4 regions of the Bacillus sp. BSL6 genome follow, and region 2 is predicted to be linked to each of the others. Evidence: riboswitches for the same ligand, from Rfam matches in the RefSeq annotation. Region 2 holds a riboswitch; each other region holds the start of a gene.

Region 1 (6,112 bases), on a different contig from region 2:
TGGTACAGGGCAAGAAGTGAAACAAGATGTAAGAGATGCTACTAATAAAAAGCTAGATGCAATAAATAACTTGGTAAATCAAGCAGAAGCAGATTATAATGCTACGTTTGTAGCAGATTTCGAAAAAGCAGTAAGCACAGCTGAGCAATTGAAAAACCAAGCTGAGCAATTGAAAGACAAAGCTGAAAATGTAAAAGAAGATGCTCAGCAACTTAGAGGTAATTTAAATCAAGATATAAAAAAAGCGAATGAGTTAGTAAATCAAACCAATGAGGCATTAGACAATGGTAGAGAAAAGTACGATAAGGCTGTAAGTGATTACAGCAGAGTAAAAACAGAACTTGGAAAAGCAAGAGAAGACTTAAGCAACGCAGGTGTTAATGGATTAGACTCTACAAAAGTAGCCTTAAATGATTTAAATGGACAGTTCAAAGCAGCATGGAATTTAGTTAATGATATGATTCCAGTTCTGGAAAATACAAATAAAGTTTTAGCAGATGTAAATAGTGATAAGAACACGAATAACACGATTTCTAAATTGAATAAAGTAAAAGATGGTCTTCAAAAAGGAATCGATTTAACTGATAAAGGAATTGACTCTATTAATAAAGGGCAAAAACCAGCGGTAGATGTTATTGAGAGCATTAATGAAGTATCTAAAAATGTTTCGGGCCAAATTGGTGACATTTTAGCTAAATATGACTCAGAAATCACTCCAAATTTCAATGCAGCTATTGCTCGTACGAAAGAGATGTCTAAAAACACATCTCAAATTTTAAAAGAAGCAGACAAAAAGCTTCCAGATGTTAAAAAATTACTAGAAGATTCATCAAAAGGCTTAGTAGACGGTAGAAAGAAATTAGCAGATATTAAAGCTGAAATGCCAGCTACTGAGAAAAAGATTAAAGAATTAGCAGATAAAATTCGTGATTTTGAATCTGAAGAGGATTTAAAAGACATCATCCGTTTGTTGAAAAACGATGTTGAGAAGCAAAGTGATTACTTTGCAAATCCAGTAAATTTAAAAGAGAATAAATTATTTGCAATGCCGAACTATGGTTCAGCAATGTCACCATTCTATACAGTGCTTGCATTATGGGTAGGCGCATTATTAATGGTTTCGTTATTAACAGTAGAAGTACATGAAGAGGGCGCGAATTATAAGAGCCATGAAATTTACTTCGGACGTTTATTAACATTCTTAACGATAGGTCTTTCACAGGCGTTTATCGTATCGATGGGAGATATATTCTTACTCGGTACGTACGTAGTCGATAAGTTCTGGTTTGTATTATTTAGTTTATTTATAGGTGGAGTATTTGTTTGTATCGTGTACTCACTCGTTTCTATTTTCGGAAACGTAGGGAAATCGATGGCGATCATTTTACTTGTACTGCAAGTAGCAGGATCGGGCGGAACATTCCCAATTCAAATGACACCGGCGTTCTTCCAAGCGATTTATCCGTTCTTACCGTTCACATACGCAATTAGTGCAATTCGTGAAACAGTAGGCGGAATGCTATGGGATATTGTAACGCGAGATTTACTTGTGTTAAGTGCTTTCGTAGTAGTTATGATTGTTGCTGCGTTATTACTGAAAACACCAATTAACAAATCAAGTGAAAAATTCGTTGAGAATGCAAAAGGAAGTAAAATCATTCACTAACATAAAAGGTTCCTACCGCTAGAGGTAGGAACCTTTTTGTTTAATCAAATTTTAATTTCTTTAATGCTTCTGCGAATGGGTTATTTAATGGTTCTTCTTCTTTTTTCTGCTGTTTCATATATTTTTGAACGTCACGCTTATCAGCTTTGTTTCCAGATTCCTTTTTACGTCTTTCTTGGAATGTGGATAATTTCTCGCGATAGCCACATTTACATGCAAAGATTTGTCCTGCACCTTCACCACGTAATTCTAACTTCTTCTTACACTGAGGGCAACGAGCGTTTGTTGTACGAGATACATTTTTACGATGACCACATTCACGGTCTTGGCAAACGAGCATTTTTCCTTTTTTGCCGTTTACCTCTAGCATTGGTTTACCGCAATCTGGACAAGACTTCGTTGAAATGTTGTCATGTTTATATTTTTTATCACTCGATTTAATTTCAGAAACAATTTCTTTCGTATAGTTCTTCATTTCGGAAATGAATACTTCTTTTTTTAGTTTACCCTTTGCAATTGCCTCTAGCTTTTGTTCCCACTCACCAGTTAGTGTAGGTGATTTTAACTCTTCTGGTACTAAATCAAGTAACTGACGGCCTTTTGAAGTAATGTGAATATCTTTACCGCGTTTTTCAATTAAGAATGAATTGAATAGCTTGTCGATAATATCAGCACGCGTTGCTACAGTACCTAATCCACCAGTTGATTTTAATGTATCAGCAAGTTGCTTATTTTGCGTATCCATATATTTTGTAGGATTTTCCATTGCTGAAAGTAAAGTTGCTTCGTTAAAACGTGCAGGTGCTTTCGTTTGACCTGATGTTTGCATAATTAACTTTACAGTTAATGTATCGCCTTTTTCGATGCGAGGTAAAAGCTGCTCTTTTACGTCATCAGTTACATCATCATCTTCAAAGCGATTTTCATATACTTCCTTCCAACCGGCATGTAAAATTGTTTTTCCGCGTGCAATGAACGTTTCATTGCCGACTTTTGTGCGTAACGTTAGTTGTTCGTATTCGAATGCCGGGAATAAAACAGCTAAGAAACGTTTGACAACTAAATCATAAATTTTACGTTCTTTATCTGTGAAGGCTGAGAAGTTAACGTATCCTTCTGTCGGAATAATTGCGTGGTGATCGCTTACTTTACTATCATCAACAAATGATTTATTAGCCTTGATAGGCTTTTGTAATACTTTATGTGCTAAAGGACGATATTCCCCAACGCCGCACGCCTTTAGACGTTCTGGAAGTGTTCCAACGATATCAGATGAAATGTAACGCGAATCTGTACGAGGGTATGTTAGCACTTTATGTTGCTCATACAATTTCTGCATAATATTCAATGTTTCTTTCGCAGAGTAACCGAACTTTTTATTGGCATCACGTTGCAATTCAGTTAAATCGTAAAGACCAGGAGAGAATGACTTCTTCTGTTTTTTATCAATTTCTAAAACAGTAGCATTATGTTTATCTAAACCTTTTACAATACCATCAATTTTTTCTTTATTAAAACTGCGGCTATTGCCATTTGCATCTTGCCACGTTAGTTTTAATTGATTTGTTGTTTGAGCTTCAATGCCGTAGTAAGTTTGAGCTTTGAAGTTCTTTATTTCATCTTCACGATTAGCGATCATAGCAACAGTAGGTGTTTGCACACGGCCACAGTTAAGCTGGGCATTAAAGCGAGTCGTTAAAGCGCGAGTCGCGTTAAGACCGATATACCAGTCAGCTTCTGAACGTGCGACAGCTGAAGCGTATAAATTGTCATATGCTTTACCTGGTTTTAAATTTGCGAAACCATCTTTAATTGCTTTATCAGTAACAGATGAAATCCATAGACGTTTAATTGGTTTGTTAATTCGAACCTTATCAATAATCCAACGAGCAACTAATTCCCCTTCACGTCCAGCGTCTGTCGCTACAATAATTTCATTTACATCTTTTCTAAGAAGCTGACTTTTTACAGCGTTAAATTGTTTCCCTGTTTGTTTAATAACAGTTAATTTCAAACGCTCAGGTAGCATCGGTAAATCTTCTAAATTCCACTTTTTATATTTCACATCATAGCTTTCTGGATCAGCTAATGTAACAAGATGACCTAAAGCCCAAGTTACAATATATTTACTACCTTCAAGGTAGCCATTTCCTTTTTTATCACACTTCAGTACACGCGCAATATCTCGTGCAACGGAAGGTTTTTCAGCGATTACAACGCTTTTTGCCATATTAAAAACATCCTTTCAAATTTCCATACGTTAACTATAGCATACATCTTCTTGAGATTCAGTTTCGCTCCATATTTGAACGGTTTTTAGTGGAATGAACAAAGTCTCTACTGATTAAAGTTTCATTTTATTATGCTTATTGTTATATAGGTTGCTTCCATATTAAATAGAAAAGTAAAGAACTTGTTATTTTAGTAGAATAAGAGTAGACTTTGAAGTAGATGAATAATAAGCACATGGGAGTTTGTGGATGCAAACTGAGAGTATGACTATTCCGTCATTGACCATTTGAACCTGTTGGATAATGCCAGCGTAGGGAGAGTGTAAAAGCACATGTTCAGGCACTTTGCGTACGCGCAAAGTGCCTTTTTGTGTATCTCCCATCACTATAGTTAGGAGATGAGAAGGATGAATACGAAAGAAATTAGCAAAGTAGTGGATTTGGTGAGAGAATCTAATCCGCTCGTTCATAATATTACAAATGTTGTTGTAACAAATTTTACAGCTAACGGTTTATTAGCATTAGGGGCATCCCCTGTAATGGCGTATGCAAAAGAAGAAGTAGCAGAAATGGCTAGCATTGCTGGGGCGTTAGTATTAAATATGGGGACACTTCGTCCTGACGAGGTAGAAGCGATGTTACTTGCTGGTAAGTCGGCTAATAGGAATGATGTACCGGTACTGTTTGATCCGGTTGGCGCAGGGGCAACTTCGTATCGAACAGAAGTTGCGAGACATATTCCGGCTGAAATCGAATTAGCAATTATTCGCGGAAATGCAGCTGAAATAGCGAACGTTATTAATGAAAAATGGGAAATTAAAGGGGTAGACGCTGGTGCTGGAAATGGTAATGTCGTAAGTATTGCAAAGCAGGCAGCAGATGAACTAAATACAGTTGCGGTGATTACTGGAAAAGAAGATGTTGTTACAGATGGAGAGCGAACTATTGTTATTCGAAATGGTCACTCTATTTTAACGAAAATTACGGGAACTGGTTGTTTACTAACTTCTGTAATAGGAGCATTTGTAGCGGTAGAAAAGGATTATGTAAAGGCTGCATTAGCGGCATTAACGTTTTATGGTGTAGCCGCGGAACTAGCAGCTGCTAAGACAGTAGAAAAAGGACCTGGTAGTTTCCAAATTGAATTTTTAAATCAGTTAGCCAATACGACTTCGGGTGATATAGAAAAGTATGGGAAGATTGAGGTTATATAGTAAGGAGGGAAAATAAATGTCACGTATTTCAAAGGCAGAAATGTCTAAGTTATTATCAGTATATTTTATTATGGGAAGTAACAATTGTACGAAGGATCCACTGCAAGTATTGAGAGAGGCACTTGAAGGTGGTATAACAATTTTTCAATTTCGTGAAAAGGGAGAAGGGGCTTTAACGGGAGAAGAACGTATTTGTTTCGCAAAAGAATTACAAGCAATTTGTAAGGAATACGGTGTACCATTCATCGTAAATGATGATGTGGAACTAGCTCTCGAGTTAGATGCAGATGGCGTGCATGTTGGACAAGATGATGAAGGAATTACTTCTGTTCGTGAAAAAATGGGGGATAAAATTGTTGGTGTATCTACCCATACAATTGAAGAAGCACGCTGGGCAATTAAAAACGGAGCTGATTATTTAGGAGTTGGCCCAATTTTTCCGACGAGTACGAAAAAGGATACGAAAGCGGTGCAAGGAACGAAAGGTTTAGCTCATTTTAGAGAACAAGGAATTACAATACCGATTGTTGGGATTGGTGGCATTTCAATTGAAAATACAGCTTCGGTTATAGAAGCAGGTGCGGATGGTGTTTCCGTTATCTCTGCGATTAGTTTAGCGGAATCTGCCTATGAAAGTACGAAGAAATTAGTAGAGGAAGTAAGTAGGAGTTTGTAGGAAAAGGGAACTTCACAAAAATAGTAAAGAACAGAATGGACAGATAAAAATATTTAAACAAACGTTTGATTAAAAAAGCACAAACCCTTTAAATTTGTAGGTTTGTGCTTTTTCTTTAAAACATAATTGAAATTAAGAGCATTCCAATTCCGATAGAAGTGAATGTTGCGATTAGGCCTGGAATCATAAAGCTATGATTTAAAACATATTTACCAATGCCAGTTGTGCCAGTACGATCAAAGTTAATGGCAGCAACGATTGTTCCGTAGTTTGGAATGAAGAAATATCCATTTACTGCAGGGAACATCGCGATCAGTAGTGCTGG
Region 2 (6,112 bases):
TGGGCTCCTTTTGTCATGTTTTGTCGATAAGTCGATATAATTTAAAAATCGCTGATATATTTTGAGTTGCGCTGATATATTCCAATAATCGCTGATATATTTTGAGTTGCGCCGATATATCTCAATAATCGCCCATATAAATTTCATTTACTATCTTACTGCCCTTCTAATTTATAGACTCCTCTCACAATAGTTATTTCACTATTCGTGACACATGTCCTTTCGCTTGAAAAACACATATTCACCTTATTCCATTATATGTCTAGTTCTTCCTATTTTCCGCTGAATATACTACCAATACAAACCTTAAGACAAGCTACATTACTTTAAGGAAAAGTAGAAAGGTAGGTAAAATATGAGCATTGAAATATGGATTACTATTATTGTATTCTTCTTAACAATGATTGTTATCTTTTGGCGACCTCGTGGTTTAAATGAGGCGTGGCCGGCAGCAATTGGCGCTGGCATTATCCTGATTACTGGACTTGTATCAAAACCAGACGTCATGGACATTATTAGTAAAATTGGCGGTGCCTCCATAACAATATTAGCGACCATCGTTATGGCGGTTATATTAGAAAGCTTCGGATTCTTCCACTGGTCCGCAGCGAAACTTGCAAACTTAGCAAAAGGCTCCGGGCGCCGCTTATACTGGTATATTCAATTATTATGTTTTCTTATGACTCTTTTATTTAATAACGACGGTAGTATTTTAATTACAACGCCAATCTTAATTCTTCTCCTAAAAAATCTTCAATTAAAACCGCATCAACAAATCCCTTATTTATTAAGCGGTGCTTTAATCGCTACTGCATCTAGTGCACCAATTGGTGTAAGTAATATCGTAAACTTAATCGCATTAAATATCGTGAATATGACTCTTTATATGCATACTGCTATGATGTTTGTACCTGCAACATTAGGACTATTGTTTATGTCATGGCTTATGTATACGGTTTTGAAGAAAAAACTTCCGAAAAAATTGCCTGTTTCTTCATATGATATTGAAGAAATATTCTTCACGAAAAACTTTCATCCGTTAAAAGGAAAAAATTCAGTTGATACGAAACAAAAACGGACAAGGTTCATGCTAAAAGTATTAGGCTTCGTCTTCCTTATGCGCTGTCTTCTATTCGTTGCATCCTTCTTATCCATCCCAATCGAGATTGTTGCCGTACTCGGTTCACTCGTTCTTCTCATTTGGAGATGGTACTACTTACGAACGAACCCTGTCGACATTTTGAAAAAGACACCTTGGCACATTTTGATTTTTGCTTTCTCTATGTATGTCATTATTTACGGGCTCCACAACGCAGGATTAACAGCAGCGCTTGTCCAATGGCTTGAACCAGTTGTAAGTCAACATCTGCTTTATGCTAGCTTTGCAATGGGTGGACTCGTTTCTCTCCTCTCCAATGTCTTCAATAATCACCCTGCACTTATGATTGGTACCATTACGTTAACAGAAATGGGATTAGATCCAGTCACATTAAAAACTATCTATCTCGCAAATATCATTGGTAGTGACATCGGTTCACTATTATTACCAATCGGTACGCTAGCTTCTCTCATTTGGATGTATATCCTGAAACAAAACAAAATTAAAGTAAAATGGAAAGACTATTTAAGTGTATCCCTTATCGTTATTCCACTCACAACAGTCGTTACATTATTCCTCTTATTCTATTGGGTACATCTCTTCTTCGCCTTATAAAGTGAAACTTTAATCAGTGGGGGTTTTGTACATCCACCACTGATTATCAGCCCTAACCAATCGGGCTTTTACGGGCAGTTGCCCCCCACCTAACTTCTTTGCTTCCGCTGAATTTTGAGGTGGGGGTCTTACTGCCCACAAATAGCGGGATAAACAACAGAAGCCCACTTTGCTACCGTCTTAGCAAAGCGGGCTTCTTCTATATTTAAGTTAGGTACTACAGTGTGATCAATCAAGTAAAGAGGTGTAACGTGTTATTGGTATAAATGACTACCAGTTTCTTTAAATTCTTTCGCTTTCTCTTTCATTCCTTTTTCAATTGCTTCTGTCGTTTCTAAATCATTTTCTTTTGCGTATTCACGAATATCATGTGAAATTCTCATACTACAAAACTTCGGTCCACACATGGAACAGAAATGAGCCGTTTTCGCACCTTCTGCTGGCAACGTTTCATCGTGATACTCCATCGCGCGTTCAGGATCTAAAGATAAATTAAATTGATCGCGCCAACGGAATTCAAAACGAGCTTTTGAAAGTGCATCATCACGCTGATGAGCCGTTTTGTGCCCTTTCGCTAGATCAGCTGCATGCGCAGCGATTTTGTACGTAATAACACCTTCGCGTACATCATCTTTATTCGGTAAACCTAAATGTTCTTTCGGCGTTACATAACAAAGCATCGCCGTTCCAAACCAGCCAATCATCGCAGCTCCAATTGCGGATGTAATATGGTCATAACCTGGTGCAATATCTGTCGTTAACGGTCCAAGTGTATAGAATGGTGCGCCCTGGCAAATATCAAGCTCTTTCTCCATATTTTCTTTAATTAAATGCATCGGTACATGCCCAGGCCCTTCAATCATAACTTGCACATCATGTTTCCAAGCAATCTTCGTTAATTCACCAAGTGTTTCAAGCTCAGAGAACTGCGCTTCGTCATTTGCATCTGCAATCGAACCTGGACGTAATCCATCTCCAAGAGAGAACGAAACATCATACTGCTTCATAATTTCACAAATCTCTTCAAAATGAGTGTATAGGAAGTTTTCTTTATGATGGTATAAACACCACTGCGCCATAATTGAACCACCGCGCGAAACGATACCTGTCGTACGCTTTGCAGTAATCGGAATGTAACGAAGTAATACGCCAGCGTGAATTGTAAAGTAATCTACGCCTTGCTCCGCTTGCTCAATTAACGTATCACGATACACTTCCCACGTTAAATCTTCTGCAATTCCGTTTACTTTTTCAAGAGCTTGATAGATCGGTACAGTTCCAACTGGTACAGGCGCATTACGAATAATCCACTCGCGCGTCGTATGAATGTTTTTACCTGTAGATAAATCCATAATCGTATCTGCACCCCAGCGAGTAGCCCATGTCATCTTCTCTACTTCTTCCGCGATAGAAGAAGATACAGCAGAGTTTCCGATATTTGCATTCACCTTCACGTGGAAATTACGTCCAATAATCATCGGCTCTGCTTCCGGATGGTTAATATTTGCTGGTAAAATAGCGCGACCTTCCGCAATTTCCTTACGAACAAACTCCGGGTCTACTCCTTCACGAATCGCAACATATTCCATCTCAGACGTAATGATGCCATTACGTGCATAATGCATTTGCGTAACATTTGCACCTTGCTTCGCTCTAAGCGGTTTGCGATCCATTTGCGGGAAAACAGGTGTATGTTTCGAAGCCACCTTCACACCGTCATCCTCTGGTTTTACTTCGCGTCCTTCGTATGCCTCTACATCTCCGCGCTCTAGGATCCAAGAGTGGCGCGGCGCCTGCAACCCCTTCTCTAACTCGACTTTATACGCAGGATCTGTGTAAGGACCGCTTGTATCATACACACGAATTGGCGGATTCGGGACGCCATTTGTATCGCTTTGTTCAATCTCACGCATCGGTACTTTCATACCTTCTCGTGGTCCATCCACATACACTTTCTTACTTCCTGGTAAACTCGATTTCAATTCAATTTGCTCAGCTGAAACAGACTGTTTCATAACCTTTGTTGCCCCCCTGTACGTGACAAGGACGAGATATGGCCAGCGTATGCCAAAATAAAAAGAGCCAGGTCCATAAAAAAATAAGGACCTGGCTCATAAAGACATCATTATGTAAAGCCGTTAACTTCCCTACGCTGGTACGAGCCAGATCAGGTCCAAAGGGTTAAGAAGTTCACGCGCTTCTCTCTCAGCCTACGCATACGTTAGGCACCCCTAGTTTATCACTGATTTAATTTTCAATACTTTCTCATCATACACGATAATCTGAAAAATGCAAAGTTTATTTCTCTCGCTCTTTACGGAATCATCCAAGTTAAATAATAGGCCTGAACATAAGTCATAATCCCCACAATTATTACGAAGAACAAACTATGCTTCACTGTAAACCGGAATAAATCTGATTCTTTTCCAGCAAGTCCAACTGCTGCACAAGCAATGGCAATTGATTGCGGAGAAATCATTTTTCCGGTTACACCGCCCGTTGTATTCGCTGCAACGAGAAGTACTTCAGATACACCGACTTGCTGCGCTGTAATTGCTTGTAAATTTGAAAATAATGCATTCGCTGACGTATCAGATCCTGTTAAGAATACACCGATCCATCCTAAGAATGGTGAGAAGAACGGGAATAGTCCGCCAGTTCCTGCTAGTGCTAATGCTAGTGTAGAAGATAGCCCAGAATAGTTTGCAATAAATGCAAATCCTAATACAAATCCAATAGATAGAATTGGCATTTTTAATTCACTTAAAGTTTCTTTAAATGTTACCACTGCATCATTTACACTCATTTTCAAAATAAACATGGAAATGAGACAAGCAATTAAAATTGCTGTTCCCGTTGCTGATAATACATCGAACTTCAAAATTGCCTCGTAAGGCGTCGCTTTATTTACAATAGGCTCTGCTTTCATTACTAAATTGTGCAAGCCTGGAATTTCAAACTTAAATACAAGACTTTCTAACGCGCCTCCTGGAGCAAATAATGCTTTAAAGAAACTTTGACTCCAAATGACTACCATAACCGTTAATACGATAAATGGAGACCATGCCTTTACTACTTTTCCTAACGTTAATTTCGGCATCGATGCCGCTGTTGTTGCAGCTGCTTCTCTATTTGCTTGCCCAGATTGATAAATTTCTTTCGGTTGCCATACTTTTAAGAACAGCGCTAAACTAACTAAACTTACAAGTGCCGACGTAATATCCGGAAGTTCTGGCCCTAAGAATGTCGCTGTAATGAACTGCGTAATGGCAAACGAACTACCCGCTACAAGTAAAGCAGGCCATGTTTGTCTTACCCCTTTTAATCCGTCCATTAAAAATACGATAAAGAACGGAACAAATAATGATAAAAACGGTAATTGATGTCCAGCCATTTGTCCAATTTTATGTGGATCAATACCTGTTACTTGTCCAGCAACTGTAATTGGAATTCCCATCGCTCCAAAAGCGACTGGTGCTGTATTTGCAATTAAACAAAGACCCGCTGCATATAAAGGATTTAACCCAAGACCCGCAAGAAGTGCTGCCGTAATCGCGACTGGTGCACCAAATCCTGCTGCCCCTTCTAAAAATGCTCCGAATGAAAAACCGATTAAAATAACGAGTAAACGATGGTCATTCGTAATGGACAATACAGATGCACGAATTACATCGAATTGACCTGTTTTCACAGAAATTTTATATAAAAATACCGACATAATGATAATCCAAGCAATTGGCCATAATCCGTATAAGAAACCATATCCGGTCGCTGCCATTGCCATCGTGAACGGCATCTTATAAGCGAATAACGCCACTAAAATTGTCAGTACAACTGTAATAAATCCTGCCACATACCCCTTCATGCGGAAAACTGCTAAAGCTAAGAAAAAAAAGATAATCGGAATAAGTGCGACCGCTGCCGAAATCCAAATGTTTCCGAACGGATCATAAACTTGTGTCCATGTGTTCATTATTCTCTCCCCCTAAAGAATCCCCTTTTAAATAGAATAACCTCATCAATAGACTATCAGGTCATCATACCTTTAAGTCTAAAAATAAAAAAACGTTTAAGAAAACGTTTTCAATAACTTTCATTTATACTGTACCATAACAATTTCCATTTAAAAAGATTTTTTTGAAAATTTTATCATTTAACGAAAAAATCTTACAAAATCGTCACGTTCTTGTAATGTTCATCGATAGCAAGCTCGCTACCTTTCCTGCATAATAAAGGTATAACAACGGATATTATTTATGAGGTGATATATATGAACGGAAACAAAATATTAGCAGCTTTATCATACTTTAGTGTATTATTTGCCCCTATCTTATTCCCGATTATTGTGTGGATTGTGGGAGACGCGGAAACGAAACCACATGCAAAACGTGCTCTATG
Region 3 (6,112 bases), on a different contig from region 2:
TGGAAATGAAAGGTGTAGATATATCGAACAAAGATATTTTAATTACAAATGGATTTACAGAAGGATTAGACATTGTAATATCCTCGTTGTCAAAGAAATCAGGTCGAGTTATTTGTGAGAATCCAACTCACCATGCTGCGCTGAAGCTATTCCGCTTACACGGCCTTGAAGTTCATGGTATTGATATGAATGAAGATGGTATTGATACGAATCAAGTTGAAAAAAGCTTGCGTGAAAAAGAGTTTGATTTTGCGTATTTAATTCCTTCCTATCATAATCCAACCGGCATTGTGACGAGTTCAGAGAAAAGAACGGAATTGATGAGATTATTTTCAAAATATAAGATTCCTATTATAGAAGATGGATTTAATGAAGAGTTACGTTATTCAGGTTCACATTTAGCACCATTATTAACTTTTGCTGGTGCTGGTAATAATGTGATTTATATTAGTAGCTTTTCAAAGGTACTTTTCCCTGGCTTGCGTGTAGGCTGGATCATTGCAGATAAAGAACTAATTCATTATTTAGAAAGTGTGAAAAGAGCAAGAACGATTCACACATCTACTTTAGATCAAGCTGTTCTTTTTCAATATTTACATGAAGGATATTTTGAAAAATATTTAAAAAAGGCAAGGTCTGTTTATAAGAAAAAATATGAGTTAGCTGTTGGGGCGTGTAACGAGTACATTCCGTTTCAAAGAATGACCGGTGATGGTGGACTTCATTTATTTATAGAGTTAGAAGAAAAAATTCATGCCCGTACACTTTTGCAAAAGTGTTATGAGCAAGGGGTTACTTTTTCTCCTGGAGATGTGTTTTATTCTGATGGAGGAGGAGCGAACACGTTTCGATTAGGATTTTCACGTTTGAAAGAAGAAGAAATAGTTCGGGGAATCAAAATAATCGGTGATACAATAAAGTGAAACTTTAATCAGTGGGGGGGCATCCCCCACTGATTATTAGCCCTCACCAATCGGGCTTTTACGGGCAGTTGATCCCCCACCTAACTGCATTGCTTCCGCTGCATTTTGAGGTGGGGGTCTTACTGCCCGTTAATGCGGGATAAAAAACGAAATTAGGAGTTGAGGAAATGAGAATTGGCGTTATTATGGGAGGAGTATCCTCTGAAAAACAAGTATCCATTATGACTGGAAATGAAATGATTGCAAATTTAGATAAAAATAAATATGAAATTGTACCAATTACATTAAATGAAAAAATGGATTTAATCGAAAAAGCGAAAGACATTGATTTTGCATTGCTCGCATTACACGGAAAATACGGAGAAGATGGGACAGTTCAAGGAACGCTTGAAAGTTTAGGTATTCCTTATAGCGGGAGCAATATGTTATCTAGCGGTATATGTATGGACAAAAACATGTCAAAAAAGATTTTACGTTATGAAGGAATAGAAACACCAGATTGGATTGAACTTACAAAAATGGAGGATCTAAATCTTGATGAATTAGATAAGTTAGGATTTCCATTAGTGGTAAAACCAAACTCTGGTGGTTCGAGTGTTGGGGTAAAGATTGTCTATGATAAAGACGAACTAATTTCAATGCTGGAAACTGTGTTCGAATGGGATTCTGAAGTAGTAATAGAAAAGTATATTAAAGGTGATGAGATTACATGTTCCATTTTTGATGGAAAACAGTTACCTATCATTTCAATTCGACATGCGGCTGAGTTCTTTGATTACAATGCGAAATATGATGATGCAGGTACTATTGAAGAAGTTATCGAACTTCCAGCCGAACTTAAGGAACGTGTAAACAAAGCGTCGCTGGCTTGCTATAAAGCATTAAAATGTAGTGTTTATGCAAGGGTTGATATGATGGTGAAGGACGGTATTCCATATGTAATGGAGGTTAATACATTACCAGGGATGACACAAGCAAGTTTACTACCAAAAAGTGCAGATGCAGCGGGAATTCATTATAGTAAACTATTAGATATGATTATTGAAACTTCATTAAGAGTAAGAAAAGAAGAAGGATTTTAAGTAGCGGCATTATGAATACTTTTGACAGTAACAAGAAGTATGTTATGATAAATAAGATACGAAAATAAAATATTTATCCACTAGGGGGGCCTATTATAGGCTGAGATCAAATTGGAATTTGAGACTCTTAGTACCTGATCTGGTTAATGCCAGCGTAGGGAAGTGGGAAAGACATTGCTATTTCATGTATAAATACTGTCAATTTCACTTTCTTTACGCCTGTAAAGAAAGTTTTTTTATTATAAAGCGTTAATTGCTGTGGATAAATACTTATATGAAATGGATTATTGGAGGGAATCAAATGACTTTTTCACAATCATTACGTAAAGAAGTAGATTCAATTTGGGAAGCTAGTTTTCATCATCCTTTTGTAAAAAAACTCGGTGAAGGAACGTTAGATTTAGCTAATTTTCGCTATTACGTGCTTCAAGATTCATATTATTTGAGTCACTTCGCTAGAGTACAAACATTAGGAGCTGCAAAAGCGCTTGAATTAGAAACGACTGCTCGCATGGCACATCATGCTCAAAATACATATGAGGCGGAATTATCTTTACATGAGAACTTTGCGAAGAAACTAGGGATTACACAAGAAGAAAAAGATAATTTTATCCCTGCTCCAACTGCATATGCATATACTTCACATATGTATCGTGCTGCGTATGAAGGACATTTAGGCGATATTATTGCAGCAATTTTACCTTGCTATTGGCTGTATTATGAAATTGGTGAGCGTTTAAAAGAGTGTCAGCCAGAAGAGCCGATTTATAACGAATGGATTTCTGCTTATGGATCTGATTGGTTCCGAACATTAGTTGAAGAGCAAATTACACGATTAGATGCAATAGCTGAAAAGGTGACAGAGTCTGATCGTAAGCGTATGAAACAGCATTTTATTATAAGTAGTCAATATGAATATTCATTTTGGGAAATGGCTTATACTTTAGAAAAGTGGCCGGTAGATACAGAAGTAAAAGATGTAATAGGATAAAGAAAAGAGGTATTGCTATACGTATGTATGGGCAATACCTCTTTTTTAGGTTTTTGTAAAATTATTGTAAAAATCATAAATAAAACACATAATACATATTTAATATCTCTAATGTATGACATTACAGATATAAAGGAGTGCTTTATATTGTAATTACTTTTAACTTTTATAAAGGTTATTGGCGTTCTTGATGAAAAGGATTCACTTCAACAAGAATTGAGAGAAGTATAGCAGAAACAAAGTTACGCTTGGAGGCGGAAGTGCACTCAAACTCATGCAAGCTCAGTTTCAATATCGTGATGAGGATTACAATACATTATTTAATGAAGTTAAAGCGATTATGGAAAAGAATCCTGAACTAAAGAATGACCTTTATGTATGTCAATGTACGTGTTGTAGAAGAACAACCGCGAAAAAACGTGCACACCGGATAAGGATATTGGTATTATGTATAATCTTAGTCCCTCGTTTGTTACTTGCGGATTACTCTATTTTGGTTTTAGAGCAGAGGAAAGCAAGGAAGCTGATATACAAAGAAAAGAATGCAGGAAATAAAGCTCATTACAATTTGAAATTTATTGAAAAAGAGCAGCTAACAACAGCTAGCTGCTCGGCAGGTTCTTTGAGATAAAACAGAAGGGAATATTGACAAAATATAGAGGCTTATTCTGGTTGTTTGAACGTAGTTAAAGAAAGAATATCACATACTATTGATATTAATAAAAACTATCTGTGAATTTCTTTTCTTTATTTTATTCACAAATAGTTCCAGTAGCTATTCCGGTTGGAGCGATACCTACTGGGACATTAGTGATAACAGTATTCGTAGCAATATCAATAGCGGAAACAGTATTACTAGCTTGATTTGTAACATATGCAAGAGTGCCATCAGGTATGATGGTTACTTGATCAGGGGATAAACCAACAGAAATTGTATCAATCACAGCATTTGTCGCCACATCTATTACCGATACATTATTGCTCACTTTATTTACAACGTAAATAAGATTTCCACCCGGTGTAATATCTATACCAACAGGTTCTGTACCTACGTTAATTGTAGCAATAACTGCATTGGTAGCGGTGTTAATAACAGAAACAGTATTGCTGTTTTGATTGGTGACATACGCACGAGTGCCATCTAGTGTGAACACGATTATTCTAGGACGAATACCAACGGGGATGGTAGCGATAACCGTGTTTGTAGCAGTATTAATAACAGAAATTGTGTTGCTTAATTCGTTTGCAACATATGCAAGGGCTCCATTTGGAGAAACAGTGATTCCTTGCGGAGCGATACCAACAGGGATGGTATCAATAACCGTGTTAGTAGCGGCATTAATAACAGAAACGTCATTACTCGCGTGGTTTCCAACATAAACAGTTGTGTTATTTGGAGAAACAGCTACGCCAATTGGATCAGCTCCAACAGGAATGGTAGCAATAACAGTATTCGTAGCAGTATCAATAACAGAAACGGTATCAGAAAAAATATTAGTAACATAAGCACGAGCCCCATTGGGTGAAACTGTTACTTCAAGAGGTGCATTATCTACAGTAATTGTAGCGGCTACAGTATTTGTTCCGGTGTTAATCACTGATACTGTATCATCTGCAGGGTCATCGATGGCTCCTGCGTTTGTAACATATACAAGGAAATTACATGCAGGTCCAGTTGGACACTCACATTCCCCAGTAGGTCCTGGTGGTCCTTCGGGCCCTTGAATTCCTTGCACACCTTGAGGTCCAGTGGGTCCTTGAATTCCTTGCACACCCTGAGGTCCAGTGGCTCCTCCTGGTCCTTCAAGACCTTGAATTCCTTGTATACCCTGAGGTCCAGTGGGCCCTTCCGGTCCCTCCGGTCCTTGAATCCCTTGTATACCCTGAGGTCCAGTCGGTCCCGGTGGTCCTGGTATTCCCATTCCGGTTCCTGAACCAGTCGGTCCCGGTGGTCCTGGTGGTCCTTGAATTCCTTGTACGCCTTGAGGTCCTTGAGGTCCTGGTGGTCCTTCGGGCCCCTGAATTCCTTGAGAACCCTGAGCTCCTTGAGGCCCTTCTGGTCCTTCCGGTCCCTGGATTCCTTGCACACCTTGAGGTCCTTCCGGTCCTTCGGGCCCCTGAATTCCTTGAGAACCCTGAGCTCCTCTAGGTCCAGGAAATCCTCTAGGTCCACGAAATCCTCTAGGTCCAGTGGCTCCAGTCGGCCCCGGTGTCCCGATGTTACTTAATAGCGAACTATTCAAGATTCCTTGTAAAATTAAGTTGAATGTTTGCTGCAATAGTGGATCCGATATATTTGAACAACTAATAAGTGAAGATAAGTTTTGAAATAAAAATTGAAACAATGCTGAAATTTGAGTAAGAGATGCAGTAGGTAAGGAATTAATTAATTGGTTTATAGTTCGTATAACTAAATTTCTATTTGGAGTATTTGGTTGTACTGTAATTAATAAATCATTTAATGCCTGTAATGCAGATTGGAGTATTTGTATATTTGTCGGATTTGGTGTGGTAAAGAAGGAAAGGATACCTTGGTTTAATTGGTCAATTAAGAGTAATAATTCTTGTTGTTGAGAATTCGAGAAAAAAACAGGTGTACAGCAATTACTTTGATCACAAGGAGATATAGAAATAAAACAAGGTTGCTGAAATTTATCACACGAATTTTTGGGATTAGATTTTCGATTATATCTCATAAATACCTCCTTTTAAAAAATTAAATGTTAAGTAAGTTTTGATAAATTATTAGCAACTGAGTTTGTAGGTATATGTTTAATGTGAAATGTTATTTCCTTCAAAGTATATGCCAATAAAATTGAGGTGTTCATATGGGATATATAATCAATACCTAGTTATTAGTAGGTTAATGTAATCATAGGAAATGAAGGTTACCAAGTGAATAGGAAAGCGATTATATATGTGAAATTTAATAAAATAGTTATTTGAAAATAAATAATCGCAAAAACGTCAGGCAACCAATTAAGTTGCCTGCTACATTCTTGCATGGTAAATGATAGATTTCTCAACAAAAGAGAGAAATAAAGAAAAATGTTTTTAAATGAAATTCATAAAAGTTTGATAGGCACTACCGAGGAAAAATACCGTAGCTACCGCAT
Region 4 (6,112 bases), on a different contig from region 2:
TTCACGAGAATATGATGGGGGAGAGATAATTCGCGTTACTAGGCCACCAAATCCTGCAGGAGTATATGTTGCAGAGCTAAAGGTTGATGGTATTGTAAAACAAGCTAAATCTTCATTTTTCCCTAAGGATTGGAATAGAGTCCAGGTAGTTGATTCTATTAAAGAAGCATATACCAATCTTGTTCAAATCGCTCCAAATAAATACGTAGAGCAAACTTCCTCTGGATTTAAGGTTGAGATGATTATTGAAAATGGAGAAATTACCACTGCTTATCCAAAATATACGAGCGCGATTAATTATTACATTAGTCCACCAAATATCAATGTAAATTAGAAACTTCAGAATTTAGGAGATTCCTTTTGCTTTGGAGAAATAAAATGATGACAGAAGGACGAGATATTGAAGTAAATTAAAAAGACTGCCTGTAATGAAGTGCACTCCAATTGTTAGACACATAATTAACAATTGGAGGTGCATTTTTTATGGCTAAATTTTCTTCAAAAGATAAAATACAAGCAGTAAATGGAACAATTTAAGCAAGAACTAGAAACTTATATTGATTACTACAATCACAAAAGAATTAAAACAAAACTAAAAGGATTGCCCCCTGTGTAATACAGAGTTCAATCCTTATTAGCTGCTTAATATATTTGTCTAACTTTTTGGGTTCAATTCAAATTCGCAAAGCTTTCTTCTATTTATGAGCAATTTGCTCCATATCCGGACTACAAGTATTCGACTGACATGACTTATTTAAAGAACATGCCGCGCATTTTCCTTTTTTACTTCTCTTTACAAAATTAACTAACGTGTATGCTGCATAACCAAAAATGATAGCTCCAATTATAATATTGACCATTATCACAATACATCTCCTTCTAGAATCCGAGTAGGGATCCAACTTGGTATATAATGAGCGTTAATACATAAGCAACTACGAGTGGATACACGACTGAGAAAATCGTCCATTTCGCTGATCCTGTTTCACGTTTAATAACAGCTACCGTCGCTAAACACGGAACATATAATAAAATAAAGAACATAAATGCATAAGCTGACAATGCTGTATAATGTGCTCCCATTACATTTCCAAGCACATCTTCTTTCACCGCATAAATAATGGCCATTGTAGAAACGACAACTTCCTTCGCTAAAAATCCTGTTAAAAGGGAAGCTGCAGCTTGCCACGTTCCAAAGCCAAGTGGTGCAAATAGTGGTGCGATAAATCCACCAATCATTGCTAAGTAACTGTCTCCCATATCAACACCAAATCCTGATGGACCTGCATAGTTTAATAACCAAATGACAACCGAACCACCGAAGATAAATGTACCTGCTTTACGAACAAATCCTTTTCCTTTCTCCCACGTACTTAACCATAACGTTTTCGCTTGTGGTACGCGGTAAGGAGGTAGCTCAATAACGAAAATAGATTTTTCCGCTTTTAAAATGGTAAGAGACATAATTTTTGTAACGAGTAACGCTAGAGCAATACCTGCAACATATAAAGAAAATACAACAGTTGCCTGACTTTTTGGGAAGAATACTCCCGCAAACAGTGCATATACAGGTAAACGTGCTGAACAAGACATAAATGGTGTTACAAGAACTGTAAGTAAACGTTCTTTTTCTTGTTCAATCGTTCTCGCTGCCATAATACCTGGAACATTACAGCCAAAACCGATAATCATCGGAATGAACGCTTTTCCGTTTAAACCGAAGAACTCCATAATTCTATCCATAACAACTGCAATTCGCGCCATATACCCTGAATCTTCTAATAATGAAATAAAAAAGAATAGTGCAAAGATTTGTGGAACGAATACTAATACAGCACCAACACCGGCAATAATACCTTCTGTAACGAGTGCTTGAATAAAATCAGAAGCTCCGATACTTGTAAGTCCAGCTGTCACCCAATCCGTAAGCTGTCCAGCAAAAAACTCATCTAACATATCTGACAGCGGTGTCCCAATCCACGTAAACGTAACCTGAAAAATAAAAAACATAACTGCTAAAAAGATTGGAAGTCCTAAAATTTTATGTGTAATTAATCTATCAATTTTTTCTGAAAAAGGAATTTTTCCTTCTTTCTCATGCTTCATAACATTTGTTTTTAACTTTTCAATATACGCTTCACGAGTTTTATAAATATGCTCTTCCAACGTACAATCAAGTTTTTCTTCTAAGCGAGATCGAATGGCTTTGAGTTCCTTATAGATTGGTAATACCTTCATTTCTTTTTCTACTACTTCGTTATTGCTTAAAAATTGAAGCGCTAACCATCTCGGATGCTCGTAATTCACTGTCTCTAAAAGAGCAATTACTTCTCCAATTCCTTCATCCATTTGTACACCATATGAAATAAGGAATGGCTTTTTCTCGTTTTTGTCATTTTCTTTAAGAGTCGCAAGTAGTTCTTCACAACCTTTGCCACTTCTTGCAACGACAGGAACGACTGTTACACCTAATAGTTCTGATAATCGTTTTACATCAATTACAATTCCTCTTTGCTTCGCCACATCAATCATATTTAAACCAATTGAAACGGGCTTACCAAATTCAAGTAATTGCAACGTTAAATGCATATTTCGTTCAAATTGCGAAGAATCCACAATATTTAACATATGCTGAAATTCTTCTGTTAGTAGAAAGTTTGTTACAACACCTTCATCACGTGAAACTGGATTCAAATCATACACACCCGGTAAATCAATCAATGTTCCTTGCTTATCTTTTAATTTACCAACCTTCTTTTCTACTGTTACACCGCTCCAGTTTCCTATATATTCATAAGAACCAGTAAGTGCATTAAATAATGATGTTTTCCCTGTATTCGGATTCCCTAGCAAAGCTACCTTATTCACGCTAATTCCACCTTTATCATTTTCGCGTCACAATGACGAATGCTAATTAACTGTCCACGACACTCCAATGTACAAGGACCTTTGAACATCGCTTTTTGCTTCATACGAAGTTCGCTTCCTTCCGAAAGACCAAAAGCAGCCAGTCTTCTCTTTAATAATTGATCTAACGACTGAACGCTTTTTACTAACACTTTCTCACCGATTTTAATATCTACTAAGCTCATAACCTTCCCCCTCAGAAGAGAATGATAATTATTTTCAGACAAATTATAGCACACTCTATTTCTCTTGTACTATACCCTTTTGCTTCATATTTATTAACATTTCGCTACAATTCTATTTCAATCATTGTCATACTGTATTCGTTTGCCATTCTCATCCATTTCGCTTACAATAAACAGTAGCAAATAAAGAATTTCGTTATCACAGGGGGAGCTATGCCGCTGAGAGGGAACACTTCGTTCCGACCCTTCGAACCTGTTAGTTAATTCTAACGCAGGGATTGTGCAAACGTCCGAAATACATACCTCTTTTATTTACGTATTTCGTATCCTCCTATGATATCTATTCTTTTTTGTACAACTTGGATTTAGGGGGAGACAACATGCGTAACACCAATTTACAAGCGATGATCGAATCTGCTATTCTTGCAGCCTTCGCTATGATCATCGATATTTTACCATTATCACTTAAACTTCCAACAGGCGGTTCCATTTCATTTGCTATGATTCCTATTTTTATTATTGCTTACCGCTGGGGCTTTAAATCAGCTTTCTTAGGTGGTTTAGTTTGGGGACTATTACAAATTGTCGTGGGAGATGCTTACATTTTAACACCTGTTCAAGCATTCATTGAGTACTTCATTGCCTTTGCTTTTATTGGATTTGCTGGCTTATTCTATCGTCCAATTCAAAAAGCACTTTTAACGTCTAATGAAAATAACTTAGAACAATCAAATTTAGGTAGCCGTAAAGACAAACCTTCTTCAAAACAAAACGAAGGTAAGAAAGTTCTTGGTTATATTATCCTTGCTACATTTATCGGTAGCTTTGCTCGCTATTTCTGTCACTTTATTGCTGGTATCATTTTCTGGGGACAATATGCACCGAAAGGTCAATCAGCTGTGCTATATTCATTAATCGTAAATGGTAGTACAATGATTGGTTCCTATATTCTATGTACCGTTTTACTTATATTTTTATTTCTTACTTCACCACGCTTATTCAAGAGCATCAATGCTTATCAAATAAATGCAAACAAAAAGGGCGCTTAATGAGCGCTCTTTTTTTCATATCGTAATATCAATTAAAAATACAATAAATACGCAAAAGAAAATAAATACCATTATACTTAGCCAATTGCTATGCACGGTTCATCGACTCCTTACATAACCTCATTTTCTAAACAAATTATACTGATTAAAAATAAAGATTAGGTAAAGATAATATGAAAATAAATAAAAAAAAGCGTAGATCATATTGTCTACGCTTCTTTCGATAAATAGAAATAAAATAACACACCATCTTCTGTATTTTCTGCCCCATATTCAGCATCATGTAGTTCTAAAATATTCTTTGAAATGGCAAGTCCAAGACCTGTTCCTCCTTGCGAACGCTGGCGAGCTGCATCTACGCGATAAAAACGATCCCAAATTTTATCTAATTGCTCTTCTTCAATATGAGTACCTTTATTTTCAATACATACTTTTATACGATCCTTCTCATCTATTGTAGAAATAATAATATCTTCTTTATTTGGTGTATAACGTATCGCATTCGTAATGAAGTTCACGATGACTTGTTCAATCCGGCCTTGATTTGCGACTACTTCAAATGGGCCTATATGTTTATGAACACGAAGTCCTTTTTTCTCTATTTCTACAGAAAGGTTTTCACATATATCTTCCATTACTGTATCAATATAAAATGAATCCTTTTTCATTTTATATGTGCCTGACTCAAATTTAGCTAACTCCAGCATATCCAAAATTAAAGTATCCATTTTGTCTACTTCCCGTTCCATCGCTTGAAAATAGTACTCTTTTTTATGCTCAGCTACTCCATCTTTTAAAATAGAAATACAGCTTTTCATAATACTCAGTGGTGTTTTTAGTTCATGCGAAACACCAGAAATGAATTCTTTCCGCGTCTTTTCTAACTTTCTTTCCTTTTCAATATCTTGTTCTAGCTGTCCAATATGGGAATGGAGTTTATTGGATAATACATTAATATTTTTCGATAAATCACCAATTTCATCTTTTGAAGTAATCGGTATTTGTTCTGTGAAATCTAAATGCGCTATTTTCTTCGTCGTATCATTTATTTTTAATAACGGCTTTGCGATTTGCTTAGAGTAATAGAACGAAGCTAGAAAAATAAGAACAACTACAAATGCAATGATGTAAATGTAGTAATCTTGCACCATTTGTACAGCTTCATCTACAGGCTGTAAAGAAGCCATTGCATATATATATGTGACGGATCCGTCTTTTTCTTTTATTGGTTTGATTAATAATTTATATTTAATATCATTTTTTTCATAGTCCATTGTTTGTGTTGCATATTGTATGGGCTTGCTCTCTTTCAATAATAAATCCGTTTGAAATTCTTTTATGTTATCTAAAAAGATGCTATTTTTATAAATTGGATTTATAGGACCTGTTACATCCGGAAGCTGAACTTTCGTAACACGCCCTCTTATGTGAATATCTGGTTCTTGGGCAGCTTGCTCCTGAACTGCCGGCTTCTTTTCCTTACCAAATTGTTCCTCAGCTGCTTTCTTTTTCTCCTGATCTAATTTACTCATTTTCTCATTAAATGCTTTTTCTAACTGTTTATTAAATCCATTCAAATTTTGCTTACCTAGCGAAAAAGAGAATGGAATAAAACTTTCTTCTTTTTTCACTCCTGAAAAATAAATTTCTTGGCCTAAAAACGGAGTTGATGACTTATTATCAATCTCTTCTATATTGATGAGATTGTATAAAGGAATTTTGAATATTTGTTGTCCAAAACTCTTCTGTTGCTTACGATCTATCGTTACCTCAAAATAAAAATCATCCGCATGCTTTAAATTCCCGTTCTGATCTAATGTCGTAATCCACGTATTATTTTCTCTTAAAAAGTCTTGCTCCAGTCGCTTAATTTCTTCTGTATTTCCTGCATAGTTTAAATAATTTTTCTCAAAGGAATTTAAATTCACTTTAATATCTTCCACTTTTCGATTCGCATAATATTGTTTAAAA

Evidence for each region. Region 2 has a riboswitch for thiamine pyrophosphate ahead of thiC (phosphomethylpyrimidine synthase ThiC). Riboswitches for the same ligand answer to the same signal wherever they lie in the genome.
Region 1: another riboswitch for thiamine pyrophosphate. It lies ahead of thiM (hydroxyethylthiazole kinase); the one in region 2 lies ahead of thiC (phosphomethylpyrimidine synthase ThiC).
Region 3: another riboswitch for thiamine pyrophosphate. It lies ahead of tenA (thiaminase II); the one in region 2 lies ahead of thiC (phosphomethylpyrimidine synthase ThiC).
Region 4: another riboswitch for thiamine pyrophosphate. It lies ahead of thiT (energy-coupled thiamine transporter ThiT); the one in region 2 lies ahead of thiC (phosphomethylpyrimidine synthase ThiC).

The regions. Positions count from the first base shown of each region.
Region 1 is NZ_JAVGCW010000007.1:100,330-106,441, reverse strand. It holds gene RCJ96_RS21460 (YhgE/Pip family protein) at 1-1,666, shown strand, start outside; gene topB (DNA topoisomerase III) at 1,707-3,896, opposite strand; TPP riboswitch at 4,123-4,232, shown strand; gene thiM (hydroxyethylthiazole kinase) at 4,305-5,111, shown strand; gene thiE (thiamine phosphate synthase) at 5,128-5,787, shown strand; gene RCJ96_RS21440 (anaerobic C4-dicarboxylate transporter family protein) at 5,903-6,112, opposite strand, start outside.
Region 2 is NZ_JAVGCW010000006.1:96,336-102,447, forward strand. It holds gene RCJ96_RS19580 (arsenic transporter) at 356-1,714, shown strand; gene thiC (phosphomethylpyrimidine synthase ThiC) at 1,969-3,729, opposite strand; TPP riboswitch at 3,842-3,957, opposite strand; gene lldP (L-lactate permease) at 4,029-5,687, opposite strand; gene RCJ96_RS19595 (DUF4870 domain-containing protein) at 5,985-6,112, shown strand, end outside.
Region 3 is NZ_JAVGCW010000004.1:78,376-84,487, forward strand. It holds gene pdxR (MocR-like pyridoxine biosynthesis transcription factor PdxR) at 1-923, shown strand, start outside; gene ddlB (D-alanine--D-alanine ligase) at 1,091-2,005, shown strand; TPP riboswitch at 2,078-2,183, shown strand; gene tenA (thiaminase II) at 2,307-2,996, shown strand; gene RCJ96_RS14470 (YVTN family beta-propeller repeat protein) at 3,749-5,692, opposite strand; gene RCJ96_RS14475 (hypothetical protein) at 6,051-6,112, opposite strand, start outside.
Region 4 is NZ_JAVGCW010000001.1:63,631-69,742, reverse strand. It holds gene RCJ96_RS00445 (hypothetical protein) at 1-29, shown strand, start outside; partial or broken gene RCJ96_RS00440 (EndoU domain-containing protein) at 26-414, shown strand; partial or broken gene RCJ96_RS00435 (IS3 family transposase) at 524-616, shown strand; gene RCJ96_RS00430 (FeoB-associated Cys-rich membrane protein) at 696-863, opposite strand; gene feoB (ferrous iron transport protein B) at 880-2,868, opposite strand; gene RCJ96_RS00420 (FeoA family protein) at 2,865-3,092, opposite strand; TPP riboswitch at 3,287-3,388, shown strand; gene thiT (energy-coupled thiamine transporter ThiT) at 3,473-4,141, shown strand; gene RCJ96_RS00410 (sensor histidine kinase) at 4,351-6,112, opposite strand, start outside.